DNA from 2 places in the Pseudarthrobacter sp. R1 genome. Region 1 is predicted to be linked to the other one. Evidence: predicted binding sites of a transcription regulator. Region 1 holds the regulator's gene; the other holds the start of a gene.
The links. Region 1 encodes Rex, which represses fermentation and respiration genes when NADH is low (regulators of the CRP and FNR family bind a similar motif). Its sites were predicted from a motif close to CTTGTGAANNNNTTCACAAG; they were not measured.

Region 1 (3,567 bases):
CACCCTGGTCCTCGCTTTGGTCAACCTGGCCATGCGTGTTGGCCAGGGCGGCAACTGGGCGGGCTTCCTGATCAGCCTCGCGGCAACGGTCCTGCTCTGGCTGCCGAACTCGCAGGCGTGGTTTGCGGCGCGGGGGAACAAGGGTTAGCAAGGCATCGCCGGGCAACCGCCGAACCGGGGGCGGAATACCTCCCTGGAATGACCCATCTGCCGCCGGTCCGGGGGTACGGTGGACTTAAGCCATGCTGGGGGTAGGGCACAGGACCGAAACCCGGCAGCCTACCAGAACCCGACATGCCAAAGGACAGCTCATGAGTAATCCTCCCGTCCCGCCTCCCGTGCCCAACGATCCCGAGCAGGGCAACCAGCAGCCGCGCTACGGGGAAAACGCCCCGCAGTACGGACAGAACCCGCCGCAGTACGGGCAGAACCCGCCGCAGTACGGCCAGTCCGGCGCTCCGCAGTACGGGCAAAACACTCCACAGTATGGCCAGAACGCGCCGCAGGCTCCTGGCTTTGGCCAGCAGCCGTACGGTCAGCAGCCTTACGGCCAGTCCCCGTACGCGCAGTACCCTTCGGAGCAGCCGCAGCCCACGGGCAGCAACGGGGTGCCGCAGCTGGTCAACATCTCGTTCTGGCTGCTGATCGCCTCGGCCGCCATCTTCGTCATCTCCATGCTCACCGGGCTCACGCAGCTGGACGATCCGGTATTCCGCCAGACCTTTGAGCAGCAGATGGAGGGCAGCGGAGCGGGCGTCACGTACGAGGACATCAAGGGCGTCATCGCCGGCACCCTGGTGGTTTTCGCCATCCTCGGCGCAGGGCTCTACCTACTGGTGGCATTCTTTGTCCGCAAGGGCAAGAACTGGGCGCGCATCCTGGGTACCGTGTTCGCTGCACTGTCCATCTTCGGCCTCTTCGGTCCTCCCAGCATTGGAACCATCGGCACCCTCCTGGGGATCGCCGCCATCGTCCTGCTGTACCTGCCGGCTGCTGCCCCGTACTTCCGGAAGCAGCAGCCCTTCGCCAACCCTTACGGTGGCGGCATGGGCAACCCCTACGGCCGGTAGATTTACGCACTTCCCACACTTGCGGGCGTGGGTCCCGGAACCGCCGGAGAAATCTAGGCGGTCTGCCCCGGGGCCTGCGCCCGCTGTGCGTGGTAGGCCAGGATCTGCAGTTCGGTGGCCATGTCCACCTTGCGGAGGTTGACTCCCTCCGGCACCTGGAGCATCACGGGGGCGAAGCTCAGGACGCTGCGGACGCCCGCGGCCACCACGCGGTCGCAGACCTCCTGTGCCACGGCCGCCGGAAGCGCCAGCACCACCATGTTCGCTCCGGTCCGGTGCAGCACTGTTTCCAGGTCGGCTACATCGCTGACGCGCAGCCACCCCACCTCGTTGCCCACCACCATCTGGTCGGCGTCGAAAATGGCCACGACGTCGAACCCGCGGGATTCGAATCCGCCGTACCGCGCCAGGGCCTTGCCGAGGTTGCCGGCACCGACGATGGCAACCTTCCAGTCGTGCGTCAGCCCGAGTGCTGCAGCGATGTGGCGGCTCAAGTACTGCACTTCGTAGCCAACACCGCGGGTACCGTAGGAGCCCACATGGGACAGGTCCTTGCGCAGTGTGGCGGAACTGACGCCTGAGGCTTCGGCGAGGGATTCGGAGGAAACCCGCTCCACTCCCTCGGCTAGCAGAGTGTTCAGGGCACGCAGATAGAGCGTCAGCCGGGCCACCGCTGCGGGCGGAATCTGCTTGGCTGGCGTGCCAGTGGTACCCGGAAGATCCGGGACAGCCTGGGGAGTTGAATCCAGCGAAGCCACCAGCCCCTCCCTCGCATCGCGTTGTGACTCCACTCTAGAGCCCTCCGGCCGATGCCAACAAAGCAGCCGGCCACAAAGCAAGCGCGGTCACCGGTGCTGCTCCCCTACTCTGCCATGGCCCGCTGAAGCACCCGTTCCAGCCGGACCTCATCGATCTTCCAGAAGTCGCGCTGCACGCCATCCACCAAAACCACCGGAATCTCCTCGGCATAGCGGTCCCGCAGTTCCGGCTGGTGATCCACCAGCTCTTCCGTCCACTCAAGGCCCAGGGAGGCAGTAACCCGGCCGACGGCGTCGCGCGCCTCTTCGCACAGGTGGCAGTCAGCTTTGGTGATCAGGACGACGTGCGGTGTTGCCATGACTTAACCGTAGCCCCGTTGACTGTGCCCCGCGACGCCGACCGTGTCCACTGACTGGATTGACTAGACTCAACATCATGCCCGAGGAGAAGTACGTCGCCGTAGTCACCAAGCCGGTTGCGGCCCCGCAACCCGGCGAGGCGGCCTTCTTCGATGTGGACAACACCCTCATGCGCGGTGCCAGCCTCTTCCATGTTGCCCGCAAGATGCACCAGCGCGGAGCCTTCACCATGGGCCAGGCTGCCGGGTTCGCCTGGAAGCAGTTCAAATTCGTGGCCCGCGGTGAAAACATGGACGACGTCCACGCTGTCCGCGACTCCGCGCTGACCCTGGCCGCAGGCATCACGGTTGACGACGTCAAGGCCCTCGGTGAAGAGGTCTACGACGAGATGATCGCCTCACGGATCTGGCCGGGCGCCAAAGCCTTGGCCGAGCAGCACCTGCGGGTGGGCCGCCGGGTGTGGCTGGTCACTGCGACCCCCATAGAAGTTGCCACCGTGATCTCCACCCGGCTGGGACTCACGGGAGCGCTGGGGACTGTCGGGGAGATCTCGGAAGGCATGTACACCGGCCGCCTGGTGGGAGACATCCTGCATGGCTCCGCCAAAGCAGTGGCTGTCCAGGCAGTGGCGGATGCCGAGGAGCTGGACCTGAAGCGTTGCTGGGCCTACAGCGACTCCTTTAACGACATTCCGCTGCTTACCCTGGTGGGCCATCCGGTGGCCATCAACCCGGACGCCCGCCTCCGCCGCCACGCCCGCGACAACAACTGGCCGGTCTACGACTTCCGGGCCGGCCGCCGCGCCGCCACCTTCGGCCTCAAGGCAGCCACCGCCGGCGGCGCGGTCTACGGACTCTGGAAAGGCTTCGCCCGCATCCGGGGCCCCCGGGCATAACCGACGCCGGGCCCACCAGGCACCGGGCAAAAACAAAATGCCCGCCACCTCGGAAGGCGACGGGCATTTCTACGCTGTTCGAAGTATCTCTACTTCTTGTTGCGGCGCTGGTGACGAGTCTTGCGAAGCAGCTTGCGGTGCTTCTTCTTGGCCATACGCTTGCGACGCTTCTTAATAACTGAACCCACGAAAGTTCCTTACAAACTAGATGCAGTACCTGTCTGATGGAAAGTGTTCGTGGACAGAGCTACGAACTGAACAACTGACAGATTCTTACAATGACGTAAAACGTTCCTTAACAGGGTACCGCTTATCCGGAGCCGCTTCTGACCGGTGCGGCTTCGACCGGCGAAAACACGGCGAAGGGACGAAAGGAATCAGGCGGTTTCGGTGTGGCCGTCCACCACGGCACCCTTGAGGTACTGCTCAACGGCGGCTTCGGGTACCCGGTAGGAGCGGCCGAACCGCACTGCCGGCATCTCGC
Region 2 (3,567 bases), on a different contig from region 1:
GCGGACCAGCTCACGGTCATGGGGTTCCTGCCCTGCCGGTATGTTTCTGCACCAGAAGAGCCTAGGACAGCCGAACACCATCCCCGCCGATATCCACACTGTGGAGGGCGGGTGAAAGGGCACCCGGTGGAGCTACTGCTCCCGCATCACCCGTCGAAGGTCCTCCTCGGCGATGGCCAGGAGTCCCTCAAGCTGCCGCACCCGGTCCTCGCCGACGTCGCCCGCTGCGTGGCCGGCGCGGGCGCCTTCAAGCAGGCGGACGGCCTCTTTGTGATTGGCCTTTGCCACATCGAGTGCGTGTTCCAGGGTAGTTTCATGCTGGAGCGTCGAATCTTTATCCATGGCACAAGTGTGGTCCCGTTTCCCGGCTGATTCCAGCGAATCAGCCGGGAAATCGAGATTGGCCGGAGGGCTGGATCAGACGGAAATTGCGGCCAGGGCTGCGGCCGATTCCTTGGCGGGGAAGGATGGCGGGTTTACACCGGCCATTTCCTCCATCACGCGGACAACCTGGCAGCTGTAACCGAACTCGTTGTCGTACCAGACGTAGAGCACCAGGTTCTTTTCGTTCGAAATCGTGGCGAGCCCGTCAACGATGCCTGCACGGCGGGAACCGACGAAGTCCGTGGAAACCACCTCGGGTGAGTCGATGTAGTCGATCTGCTTGCGCAGGTCCGAGTGCAGGGACATCTCCCGCAGGTATTCGTTGACCTCATCCTTGGTGGTCCCGTTTTCCAGGCTCAGGTTCAGGATGGCCAGGGAAACGTCCGGGGTGGGGACGCGGATGGAGCTGCCGGTGAGCTTGCCCAGCAGTTCGGGCAGGGCCTTGGCCACTGCCTTGGCCGCTCCGGTTTCGGTGATCACCATGTTCAGTGCTGCTGAACGGCCACGGCGGTCGCCCTTGTGGAAGTTGTCAATCAGGTTCTGGTCGTTCGTGAACGAGTGGACCGTCTCGACATGGCCGTGGACTACCCCGAACTTGTCGTTGATGGCCTTCAGGACCGGCGTGATGGCGTTGGTGGTGCAGGAAGCCGCGGACACAATCTGGTCGGTGTCCTCGATGCTGCGGTGGTTGATGCCATGGACGATGTTCTTCAGCTCGCCCTTGCCCGGGGCGGTCAGCAGCACCCGTGCCACGCCCTTGCTCTGGAGGTGCTGGGACAGGCCTTCTGCGTCGCGCCAGCGGCCGGTGTTGTCCACCACCAGCGCATTGTTGATGCCGTAGGCGGTGTAGTCGATGGTGGCGGGGTTGTCCGAGTAGATAACCTGCACCTGGACACCGTTGGCTGTGATGGTGTTGGCTGCCTCGTCAACGCGGATGGTGCCCTCGAAGGAGCCGTGCACCGAGTCGCGGCGCAGCAGGCTGGCGCGCTTGGACAGGTCGTTATCGGAGCCCCTGCGGACAACGATGGCGCGCAGCCGCAGGCCGTGGCCGCCGCCTGCCTTTTCGATCAGGAGGCGGGCCAGGAGCCGGCCGATGCGGCCAAATCCGTACAGCACGACGTCGGTGCTGGTGCGGTCGTCGCCGCCGCGCTTGCCCACGATCTCGGCGAGTTCCCCGCGGAGGAACTCCTCCAGGGTGGCGTCGCCGCCCTCTTCCTTGAACTTCTGGTTCAGCCGGGCGATGTCGATCGCGGCCGCACCGAGCTCCAGCCCCGCCAGGGTGTTCAGGAGCGGAGCGGTCTCCTCCAGCAGCAGCTCATCCTTGCTCATCCTGCGCGCGAAGCGGTGTGCCTTGAGGATGTTCATGGTGGACTTATTGATCAGGCTCCGGCCGTGGATGCTGGTCACCACGTTGTTTTCGCGGTACAGCCGGCCGATCACCGGAATCATGGCCTCGGCGAGGGCCTCCCGGCCCATCCACGTATCAAGACAAGAATCAGACGTCTGGCTCACAGAAATACCTTCCTCGGTTCAGCCGCGTACGTCCTCGTACACGGATGTCGGCCACCTGATGATGTCCAGGGGCACCGGCACCCGCGGGGTTTGTCCCCCAGGTGCCTGGATCGTGTGCAAAAGAAAACCGCCGGGTGCGAACGCAATTCCGGCGGAAGAACTCCTGCGTCCGGTATCCATTCTAATTTGGCGGACTGCCCCGGGGTGGCCCGAGCCGCGTGAAATCACTCACACCAGGTTCCCGGCGGCCCTGGTACGGCCTTAGTTGTGGATGGCGGAGTAGAGGTTGAGGCTCGCGGAGAAAACCACCCAGGAGAAATAGGGCAAAACCAGCAGCCCGGCCGCCGTGCTGACGGGCCCGAACCGCAGGATGAGGAGGACCAGGACAAAAGCCAATGCGCCGATCACCGCGAGGGCGATCCATAAAGCGGCGGCGCCGAGCATGGGGTACATGCCAAAGAACGTGATGGGCCAGGCAAGGTTGAGCAGCAGCTGCAGAACATACATGCGCGCAACCGGCCGGACCAGGGCTCCCCTCCGCCAGACCAGCCAGTCGGCCACCGCGATTCCGGCATACAGCGAAAGCCAGGCGGCACGGAACATCCATCCTGCCGGCATCCAGGGGGCCTTGACCGAGCCGGCGAACCAGCCGTTGGAATTAAGGATGATGGGGATGGAGGCGAGCATGCAGACGGCATACGAAAGGGCAAGGAGACCAAGCAGCGCAACAACTTGCCTACCCGGGGAACGGGCCGGGGCCGTTCCCGGCCCGGGTTGTCCATCAGTATTAGAGGGCACGGTTCAGCATCCCCAACAGAGCTTCCAAGGTCAAACCGGTTAGGTGGATGGGTTGACCGATACGCCGGGTTCTGTGCTCCCGCCCCGTTGCTGGTGCGGGAGTAGCGGCCATCCATCTACGAACGCCGTTGCCGGCGCCCTCCAGCGGCCTACCCGGACACTCGGGCGAGCAGCCCTCAAACGTGCCCTGTCTGGCCTTGCTCCGGGTGGGGTTTACCTAGCCTTCCCGGTCACCCGGGAAGCTGGTGGTCTCTTACACCACCGTTTCACCCTTACCTGTTTCGTGCCGCTTTCAATACCGGCGCGACCCAGGCGGTCTGTTTTCTGTGGCACTGGCCTGCGGGTTACCCCGAGTGGGCGTTACCCACCACCCTGCTCTGCGGAGCCCGGACGTTCCTCGAGCCACTTGCGTGACGCGCGGCCGCCTGGTCAACCCATCCGGATCCAGTCTACCGGCGCCGTGCCGCTTTCCCGCCGCCGGTAGGATCGGACGGTGCTGATTCTGCTTCCCCCCTCTGAAGGCAAGACACCCGCGGTCCGTGGATCCGCCGTCGACTGGCCCGCGCTGAGCTTCCCGCAGCTGAACTCCTACCGTGCCAAGGTGCTGGACGCGCTGGGTACGGTAAGCGCGCACGAGGACGCCCTCGCCTTGCTGGGGGTCGGGGCATCGCTGAAGGACGACGTCGAACGCAACACCCGGCTCCGTGCTGAACCGGCGGCTCCGGCGCACCAAATATATTCAGGGGTGCTTTACGACGCCTTGGGCTACAAGACACTTACTGCCGGCCAACGCCGCAAGGCGGACGAATCGGTCCTCGTCATTTCGGCGCTCTGGGGCGCCATCCGATTCGGTGACAATGTGCCTGCCTACCG

Region 2: M8J71_RS16655 (glyceraldehyde-3-phosphate dehydrogenase) is a predicted target of Rex. The motif match lies at 2,112-2,131, and genes of this name have one in related genera.

Annotation. Positions count from the first base shown of each region.
Region 1 is NZ_JAMKFI010000011.1:235,681-239,247, reverse strand. It holds gene M8J71_RS22080 (hypothetical protein) at 1-148, shown strand, start outside; gene M8J71_RS22075 (Yip1 family protein) at 312-1,070, shown strand; gene M8J71_RS22070 (redox-sensing transcriptional repressor Rex) at 1,124-1,828, opposite strand; gene M8J71_RS22065 (glutaredoxin family protein) at 1,933-2,187, opposite strand; gene M8J71_RS22060 (HAD family hydrolase) at 2,265-3,083, shown strand; gene M8J71_RS22055 (30S ribosomal protein bS22) at 3,173-3,271, opposite strand; gene M8J71_RS22050 (helix-turn-helix domain-containing protein) at 3,461-3,567, opposite strand, start outside.
Region 2 is NZ_JAMKFI010000008.1:1,224,710-1,228,276, reverse strand. It holds gene M8J71_RS16665 (HNH endonuclease family protein) at 1-20, opposite strand, end outside; gene M8J71_RS16660 (hypothetical protein) at 133-342, opposite strand; gene M8J71_RS16655 (glyceraldehyde-3-phosphate dehydrogenase) at 418-1,896, opposite strand; gene M8J71_RS16650 (TspO/MBR family protein) at 2,158-2,583, opposite strand; RNA gene rnpB (RNase P RNA component class A) at 2,739-3,131, opposite strand; gene M8J71_RS16640 (YaaA family protein) at 3,188-3,567, shown strand, end outside.